One region of the Tatumella sp. UCD-D_suzukii genome, then DNA from elsewhere that is predicted to be linked to it. Evidence: predicted binding sites of a transcription regulator. Region 1 holds the regulator's gene; each other region holds the start of a gene.
What was found. The regulator PhoB, encoded in region 1, activates phosphate uptake and scavenging genes when phosphate is short. The targets are predictions, from matches to a motif close to CTGTCATAAAACTGNCNNAT.
Positions count from the first base shown of each region.

Region 2: opgB (phosphatidylglycerol--membrane-oligosaccharide glycerophosphotransferase) is a predicted target of PhoB. The motif match lies at 878-897, and genes of this name have one in related genera.
Region 3: pitA (inorganic phosphate transporter PitA) is a predicted target of PhoB. The motif match lies at 1,720-1,739, and genes of this name have one in related genera.

Region 1 is NZ_JFJX01000049.1:59,733-63,001, forward strand. It holds gene CG67_RS08430 (cobalamin-independent methionine synthase II family protein) at 1-162, opposite strand, end outside; gene phoR (phosphate regulon sensor histidine kinase PhoR) at 384-1,700, opposite strand; gene phoB (phosphate response regulator transcription factor PhoB) at 1,715-2,404, opposite strand; gene sbcD (exonuclease subunit SbcD) at 2,598-3,269, shown strand, end outside.
Region 2 is NZ_JFJX01000001.1:241,113-244,381, reverse strand. It holds gene CG67_RS01165 (MFS transporter) at 1-463, opposite strand, end outside; gene opgB (phosphatidylglycerol--membrane-oligosaccharide glycerophosphotransferase) at 1,103-3,269, shown strand, end outside.
Region 3 is NZ_JFJX01000072.1:54,907-58,175, reverse strand. It holds gene CG67_RS16845 (hypothetical protein) at 1-306, shown strand, start outside; gene CG67_RS16840 (NAD(P)/FAD-dependent oxidoreductase) at 454-1,641, opposite strand; gene pitA (inorganic phosphate transporter PitA) at 1,875-3,269, shown strand, end outside.

The sequences.
Region 1 (3,269 bases):
TTGTTTCTCCACCACATCAAGGATGGCGGCATTTTCAATTTCTCTGAGTTCTTCTGCGCCCAGTGTACCGTTCGCAAATTCTGAACGAGCCTGTTTAATGGATTCAGGGCGTAAAAAACTACCAACAGTCTCTGCACGAAATGGGGCGTGTTCTCTTTGCATTGTTATTCTCCGGGTCCGCTACCGTTCCGGCCACTGGTAGTAAAAAGCCATCCGGACGGCTAAATGTCTTTCTGTAGCATGACATGAGGAAAATTCCTCATCAATTGATGAAATTTCAGTATAGATGAATTTTTTTCATTGGTGACTTCAGGAAAGTTCATTTTCCCGGAGAGAACATGACAGAAGAGACGGGACGCAGACACCGCGCCCCGGGGAAGTCATCAGGACGTCGATATATCAGTACGGCTTTCTTTGCCGACAATCAGACGGGAGGCAAGCTGAAAACTAAAGCAGGTCGCCTTTCCGGGAATACTGGAAACCGATAACCGGCTGCCATGATGCCCCAGCGCATGCTTCACAATCGCCAGGCCCAGGCCACTGCCCCCGGTCTGCCGGGAACGGGCCTTATCCACCCGGTAAAAGCGCTCGGTCAGATGAGGAATATGCTCAGCGGCGATCCCCGGGCCATTATCGGTCACCGAAAAAAGCGCGCCCTGCGCATCCCGCTGCCAGACGATATCAATGCGGGTATTTTCCGGAGTATGACTGAGTGCATTGTAAACCAGGTTAGAAATTGCGCTGCGCAACTGTTCATCATTACCATACACCCGCAGGTCGCTGTCCACCGAGAAACTGACCACCTGCCCCGGATGTTTCAGACTGTCGGCTTCCTGTTGCAGCATCGACAGCATTCCCGGTACATCAACGACCTCCCGGATATTCATCGCAGGGGCAGCTTCTATCCGGGTCAGGGTCATCAGTTGCCTGATAAGCCCCTCCATACGCCGCGACTGCTCCTGCATGGTACCTACCGCTTTCATCCGCAACGGCGCATTCATCTGGTCATCTTCCATCATTTCCAGATAGCCCTGAAGCACAGTGAGCGGAGTACGTAATTCATGGCTGACATTGGCAAAAAAGTGCCGGCGCATATTTTCGAGCTGGCGCATCTGCGTCATATCCCTTGCACTGATCATCCATTGGCCTTCAGTATAAGGCACAATTCTGAACTCCATATGACGGCCATTATTCAGTAACTGCGTCAGAGGTTTTTCAAAATCGGCAGTCTGTAAATAACGACTGAATTCGGGGTAGCGCAGCAGATTAAGAATATTTTGTCCGCTGTCTTCCGGCCAGCGCAGCCCCAGATATTCCTGAGCCAGCCCGTTACACCAGAAGATATTCCCCTCTTCGGTGGTCAGCACCAGCGCATCCGGCAGCGACTCAGCGCCACTTCGGAAGCGTTTGATCAGGCTTCGCAGTTCACGGCGACGGTGGCGGTTACGTGCCTGCATCAGATACAGACCGTGAAACAGCGGTTCCCAGCTCCCCTTACCGGTCGGGGGGGTCATACTTTTATCCACCCACAACCAATGGGACAGGCGCATCAGTTGAAAGAAATGCCAGAACAGTAAAAGGGCGACGGCCAGAAACAGACACCCGCCCGGATACCCGCTCACCAGGCCGACAATGCCCCCTGCAACGCAGACAAGAAAGAATTCTGACAACAGGGTACGCCACGAAAGTTTATCCAGCAAAAGTCACACTCCTGTCAGAAACGGGCTGAAAACCGGTAACCGGTGCCGCGGACAGTCTGAACCATACGTTCATGACCACTGATTTCAAGCGCTTTACGCAACCGGCGGATATGCACATCCACGGTCCTGTCTTCCACGTAAACATTCGTTCCCCAGACGTGATTCAGTAATTGCTCACGACTGTAAACACGTTCGGGATGGGTCATAAAAAAGTGCAGGAGTTTATATTCTGTCGGCCCCATATCCAGCGGGGTTTCGCCGGCCATCACCCGATGAGAGGTCGGGTCTAATGTCAGCCCCTGAATATCGATAAGTTCATCATCGGCCATCGGAGAAATACGACGGATCACTGCTTTGATCCTGGCAATCAGCTCCCGGGGAGAAAAAGGCTTAGTAATATAGTCATCAGCCCCCGCATCCAGACCACGGACACGATCTTCCTCTTCTCCGCGGGCCGTCAGCATCACCACCGGAATATCACGGGTCATGGCTTCTTTTTTAATATATTTAATCAATTGAATACCACTGCCCCCCGGGAGCATCCAGTCAAGCAGGATCAGATCGGGCCAGGGTTCAATCAGTTGCTTCACCGCGCTGTCATAATCTTCGGCTTCGATGGGATGGTAACCATTCTGCTCCAGCACAAAACATAACATTTCACGGATTGGAGCTTCATCTTCCACGACAAGAATGCGTTTAGCCATTGTTTCTCCAGAGGATATTTCCGGATTCTTCCGGTATACGCGGCACATTATGAGACAGTTTTATGACAGATTTATGAAGGAATGTCAGGGATATTTTTGCCGGCTTCCCCGGCGGGTACCGGTGCAGAGATACTTTTTTATCCCTGCACCGTCTGCAGGTATACTACGGGCAGCAGGCAATTTCGGGAGCATCATGAAAATTATCCATACCTCCGACTGGCATCTGGGCCAGTTTTTTTATTCCCGTAGCCGGGCGCGGGAACATCAGGCTTTCCTCGACTGGCTTCTCGCGCAGATCACTCTGCATCAGGTCAATGCCCTGATTGTTGCCGGAGATATTTTTGATACCGGTTCCCCGCCCAGTTATGCCCGGGAAATGTATAATCATTTTGTGGTTGAGCTGCAAAAAACCGGTTGCCGGCTGGTGATCCTGGCGGGAAACCATGACTCTGTCGCGATGCTGAACGAATCACGGGAACTGCTGGCCTGTCTGAATACCCGGGTGATCGCCAGTGCCAGCCCTGACGGCGAAGATCAGTTGGTGGTGCTGAAAGATGCTCAGGATCTGCCTGCCGCCATTTTATGTGCTATCCCGTATTTACGTCCGCGGGATATCCAGCTCAGCCAGGCCGGGCTGGACAGTCAGCAAAAACAGCAAAATCTGCTGCAGGCCATTGCAGACCATTACCGGCACTGTTATCAGGCCGCCCTGCGGCTTCGCGAGACGCTGGGTGACCCGTCACTGCCGATCATAGCGACCGGTCATCTGACTGCCCTGGGGGTCAGTAAAAGCGATTCCGTACGCGATATTTATATCGGTACCCTGGACGCCTTTCCGGCCTCCGCCTTTCCGCCCGCAGATTAT
Region 2 (3,269 bases), on a different contig from region 1:
TCACCGTCCCGCCGGATAACTCAGCCCCGGCACCGAACCCCTGAGTGAAACGCAATACCACCAGGCAGGCCGGGGCCCAGAGGCCGATAGTCCGGTAATCCGGGATAAGACCTATCAGCATGGTGGACAATCCCATCAGCAGGATGGTGATCACCATCACTGACTTACGTCCGTGACGATCCCCCAGCCAGCCGAAGAAAAGTGCCCCGATGGGCCTGGCAATAAAGCCCACCGACCAGGTCGCGAAACTGGACAGTAACGCCATGGCGGGTGTGACTTCGGGGAAAAAAACATCGCCGAAGATAATTCCGGCGGCTAAACCGTAGAGTGCGAAGTCAGCATATTCCATCGCGGTGCCAAGCCAACAGGAAAACGTCGCCCGCCTGAAATCACGGCGTGCTTCACTCTCTTCTGTCAGGGTCAGCGAAGGATGAGAGGTTGGATGTCCGGGGGGATGTGCCATCACGGAGTACTCCCTGTCGTTTGGGTCAGAAAGGGACTTACTGTGGCACTGAGTGAAAAACGCCCACAGTTAGCAATATTTCTCCGGCATACGGAGATCAGAAGAAATTCCCTGGTGTCGGAATATTCGCTTGTCATTTTTGCCAGTCTTAGATGACTAATCATTTAAATGTTACAAGAGCAACTGAATGGCCGGATTACAGCGATTTTTTTGTGGGCGTTTTTCGGCAAGGATTTTATCTACGCGCGTAGATAAATCAAGAAAAAACGCACAGAAAATCCATTGTGTTTTATAATCAACAGAAGTCTTGCTGTTTAAATGAATTAATCGTTCAGTTATTGAGATTAAAATCACATTTTTAGTGTGCAATGAATGCAATAGCTTCCCTGCACGGCAGAGAAAATTAGCGTAAAGATGTGTCAGTAATATGACACCCTTCCGCGATAGTACCGAACGAAAAAGATATTTTTATCTCAACTTCGCGATCTGGTTCAAAAAATTTTCGAATAAACAAAAAACAGGGTTCTTATCCCCGGCGAAACAGCACATTGCCAGGCATAAAAATCTGCAACATCCGTCCGGTATACGCCGGTGTCCGGTCTTCAGGTCAGGGCGGTAACCTACTCTTTGCAGGAGAGCATTTTGGTATCAGAGCTTATTTCAACAGGATTCTTTGCGGCCTCGGTCGTGATCTATGCCCGTAAAGCCGGTCGTCACCGGCTCTGGTTTGTTATTATTACTCTGTTGTTAATGAGCTTTCTTCTACTGAATGCGACGTTATTTGCCAGTAATTACTTTACCGGTAACGGAATTACCGAAGCCGTTCTTTATACCGTCACAAATAACCTGACCGGGGCCGGTACCGCCCGCTATCTATTACCGGCATCCGCATTAATCCTCGTGACAGCACTCCTCTTTCTGGTACTGACCCGTATTCTGCGGAATAAAAATAAGCACCATGCTGGCTGGAGTATTTTTGCCTGTCTGCTGGCCGGTCTTTCTATTAATACCAGCCCGGCTTACCAGCAAATAAAATCGCTCGTCGCCTCGCATTCATTTCAGGAAGGGTCTGATTTTGATGACTATTATAAAGTCCCCGATAGCAAGATTAAAAAACCTCACCTGAATCTGGTTTATATTTATGCGGAAAGCCTGGAAAGAACCTACTTTAATCAGCAAGCCTTCCCGAACCTCGCTCCGGAACTGATGCAGCAGATGCAGTCAGGTATCGATTTTACGTCGACTGAACAATTACCCGGTACCGACTATACCATCGCCGGTATGGTGGCTTCGCAATGCGGGATCCCCCTGTTTGCTCCGTTTGAGGGGAATGCTTCGTCTTCTCTTTCCAGTTTTTATCCGCAAAATATCTGCCTTGGCGATATTCTGAAAAACTCCGGATACCAGAACTGGTTTATTCAGGGGGCCGATTTACGCTTTGGAGGAAAAGATATCTTCCTGCGTTCCCACGGGTTTGAGCCGCAACATATGGAAGGGTCAGAAGAACTGAAAACCCAGGTAGCAAACCCCGGGTACAGGAATAACTGGGGATTTTATGACGATACAGTTCTGGATAAAGTTTTCGATAAGTACCAGCAACTGTCGGCACAAAACCAACGCTTCGCTCTGTTTGCGCTGACCGTAGACACCCATCACCCGGATGGCTTTATCTCTGCCTCTTGCCAGCGAAAAAGCTATCCGTACGAGGGAAAAAATAATCTTTCTTTCAGTGCCGTGGCCTGTTCTCAGGAACATATCGCGCGACTGATTGAGCGGATAAAGCAGTCACCTGGCTTTAAAAATACGGTAATTGTTGTCGGCTCAGATCATCTGGCGATGAACAATACGGCATACCGTTATCTGACCCGCTATCCGCGCCACGATACCTTTTTTATTATTCGCGGGGATAAGCCCGAAACCGTTACCCTGAACAGCAAACGTAACACCATGGATAACGGTGCAACCGTCCTGGATATCCTTGGCGGCGATAATTTTATTGGTCTGGGACGCAGTACCCTTTCCGGTACCTCTCTGTCACAGGTGTTTGATAACCTGTCGCAGAAAGTTCTGCAGTGGAAACCGGACATTATTCAGCTCTGGAACTTTCCCCGAAAAATAGATCACTTCACTGTCGATCCGCAGAAAAATACCCTGAGTTTTTCCGGCTCCACCTTCCGGTTGCCGGTGCTGATTAAAGTCGATGCTGATAAAGTCGAACCTATTCCTGAAGGCGTCTATGCCGAAACTCTTTCTGCGCGGCTCAGCCGGTTTGCCGCCGGGGATAAATTCGTCTGGGTCGATAAATGTTATAAAGCCGGCCGTCTGTGGGCGCCGTCGCTGGCATTGACTGATGCGCTTTGTTATACCCACGGTCAGTTAGGGGGCACGCCGGAAGTCACCGAACTCGGGGCCGGTCTCTACCAGGGCAAAGTCATCTTCCCGCCCACCCTTTCTTCGGCAGACCACTATCAGCAAGCCCTATCCCTGCTGAAAATGCCGGACAACACTATCCGGTACCCTTCGGCAGTCTATCTGTTCAACCTGCCCGGTGCGCCGGAATCGGTCGAATCCTTTAGCGGTCTGTCCCGCAATGAGGGCTGGGGCCGCTGGTCCAATGCGAATCTTGCACCAGCCGTAACGCTGACCTATAAAGCGCCTCTGCCGGCGGCCTTCACGCTGCGGATCACTGCCAAAGGTTTTGGCCCGAATATCGGCAAGCCTGTGCGGGTGACGGTCGGTGGTCAGCAACAGACCTTTATCCCGACAGCAGAATTAACCGGGTATCAACTGCACTTCACCCCCCCGG
Region 3 (3,269 bases), on a different contig from region 1:
TCCGCATTATGTTTTGCTGTTCTTACTTCAGCCATTAGCTTTACCGCTGCCGCCCAATGGCCACCGGAAACCGGGGCGCAGGTTCCTGGCAATGCCCTGGAGTATCCTACTCGTCTCTCCGCCGTTAACAGTTCACTGGAACAGATGCTGGATCAGGGCGCGGTGATCATTTCTTCGTCCCTCGGGACTGACGGCCCGCTAGTGACTATCCGAAAAGGCAAACATTACATTTTTTGTATGCTGAAAGGTGCCGGTAGCGGTTCAGACCAGAATGTGGCGACGTCGAAATGTTATGCCATGAACTGATATTCCCGGCATGAACAACCCTGTCTTGCTGAAGGCCTCTCCGATACCAGAAGTCAGGCCTGAACGGAGGTTAGCAGACCTTCACTGACGGGCCGCAAACCGGCACAGTGAAGGTCTGATTGCATCACGCGTTACGTTATGCGTTGCTTACAACGCCGCAGCACAGGCGGCAGCAGAACTCCAGGCCCACTGGAAATTATATCCGCCCAGCCAGCCGGTCACATCCACAACTTCCCCGATAAAAAAGAGCCCCGGCACATCACGGGCTTCCATGGTTCGCGAGGAAAGCTGGTCGGTATCGACACCTCCCAGGGTGACTTCCGCGGTGCGATAACCTTCGGTACCGTTCGGCTGCACCGTCCAGCGGTTCAGTTGCCCGACCAGCTGTTGTTGTTGTTTGCTATTCAGCTGTTTGAGTGTCAGGTCAGGCACCACCTCCTGTTGCTGCAGTACCTCGGTCAGCCGTTTCGGCAGCAGTTTTGCCAGACAATTCTTCAGGCTCAGGTTCGGGTGCGTTTCACGTTGCCGGTTCAGGAAGTCATCCAGCGGCGTTTCTGGCACCAGATCAATCTCTAAGGCTTCTCCCGGCTGCCAGTAACTGGAAATCTGCAGCATGGACGGGCCTGAAAGGCCACGGTGGGTAAACAGCATCGCTTCTTTAAACTGCTTTCCACCACTCGCCGTCACCGTCACCGGCACGGCCACCCCGGACAGGGGCTGGAGCTGTTCCAGCAATGGCTTATGCAAGGTAAAGGGGACCAGTGCTGCCCGTGTCGGTAGTACCCGTAACCCGAACTGTGCGGCAAGTTTGTAACCGAAAGGAGTGGCCCCCAGACCCGGCATGGATAGCCCTCCGGAAGCGATAACAAGTTTGCGGGTACTTACATCCATTCCGTTAAGCTGTAACCGGTACTCCCCGTCGGACGTCCGTTCGGTCTGCAGGATCTCTGTCCGCAGGCGCAGGGTAACATTACCCGCCTCACATTCCGCCAGCAGCATATCGACTATCTGTTGTGCCGAGTCATCACAAAATAACTGGCCGAGTGTTTTTTCATGCCACGCGATACCATACCGATCCACCAGCTCAATAAAATCCCACTGTGTATAGCGAGCAAGTGCTGACTTACAAAAGTGAGGGTTTTGTGAAAGGTACGCACCGGGTTCGGTATACAGATTGGTAAAATTACAACGGCCGCCCCCGGACATAAGGATTTTGCGTCCCGCTTTCTTACCATTATCAAGCACCAGAACATTAAGGCCACGCTGTCCGGCCTGAGCGGCACAAAACAGGCCTGCGGCCCCCGCTCCGACGATGATGACGTCAAACTTTTCCATGCTTCCCCCGGCTAAAAACGGCTGATTGTAAAGAGATGGTGTTACGGACTCCAGAATGAAAATTTCTTATATGGCAGGCTTTAACATAACTGACTAATTTAAAAGATTTTTTATAAATTAATTTTCCCTTAATCTGGCCACTGGCGGAAAAAAAGCGATATTTTCCTTCCCTGAACGCACCTCTCTCGCTGATAATGCGCCAGGTTCATGTCCTCAAAAAATGGCGTAACGTTATGCTACATCTTTTTGCTGGTATCGATTTAAGTACTGGCCTGCTACTGGTAGTGGCCCTGTTGTTTGTTTTGTTCTACGAAGCAATCAACGGGTTTCATGATACCGCTAATGCAGTTGCAACGGTAATTTATACCCGCGCAATGCGTGCGCAGCTTGCTGTCGCAATGGCGGGGATCTTTAACTTCTTAGGGGTTCTGTTAGGCGGACTCAGCGTAGCTTATGCTATCGTCCATATGCTGCCGACCGACCTGTTGCTTAACGTGGGTTCTGCTCACGGGCTGGCCATGGTCTTTTCCATGTTGCTGGCAGCAATCATCTGGAACCTCGGTACCTGGTATTTCGGTTTACCCGCATCCAGTTCGCATACACTTATCGGGGCTATTATCGGTATAGCACTGACGAATGCGTTAACCACCGGTACATCGCTGGTTGAAGCACTCAATATCCCGAAAGTGATCAACATCTTTATGTCACTGATCCTGTCACCGATTGTCGGTATGGTATTAGCGGGTTTATTGATCTTCCTGCTGCGTAAGTACTGGAGCGGTACGCGTAAGCGCTCCCGCATCCACATGACACCGGCAGAACGTGAGAAGATTGACGGTAAGAAAAAGCCTCCTTTCTGGACCCGGATTGCGCTGATCGTCTCGGCGATCGGAGTCAGTTACTCCCATGGCGCTAACGATGGTCAGAAGGGTATCGGCCTGATTATGCTGGTGCTTATCGGGGTTGCCCCGGCCGGATTTGTGGTGAATATGGGTGCCTCAGGCTACGATATTACCCGTACCCGGGATGCCGTTGACCATCTGGAGCAATACTACCAGCAGAACAGCCAGTCGTTGCAAACCATTATTGCACCGGCGCTGACGCCTGCCGCGATGAGTACACCGGTTGAAGAATTCCACTGCAGCAACGAACGTGCGCTGGAAGCGGTCGCTCATGCCCGCGGTATGCTGACTAACCTGACCAGCTATGATCAGCTCACCCCGGACAACCGTGCGCAGTTGCGTCGCTTACTGCTGTGTATCTCTGATACGGCAGATAAAGTGGCAAAACTACCACAGACCAGCGCGCAAAATCAGCGTTACCTGGGTGACCTGCGTCATGACCTGCTGGGCACTATCGAATATGCCCCGGTCTGGATCATTGTTGCCGTTGCTCTGGCGCTCTCTGCCGGAACCATGGTGGGCTGGCGTCGCGTGGCCACAACTATCGGTGAAAAAATCGGTAAGAAAGGCATGACTTATGCTCAGGGGATGTCTGCTCAGGTGACTGCCGCAGCCTCCATCGGGATTGCCAGTTATACCGGAATGCCGGTCTCCACCACGCATATCCTGTCATCTTCGGTGGCCGGAACCATGCTGGTTGATGGCGGTGGTCTGCAAAGTAAAACG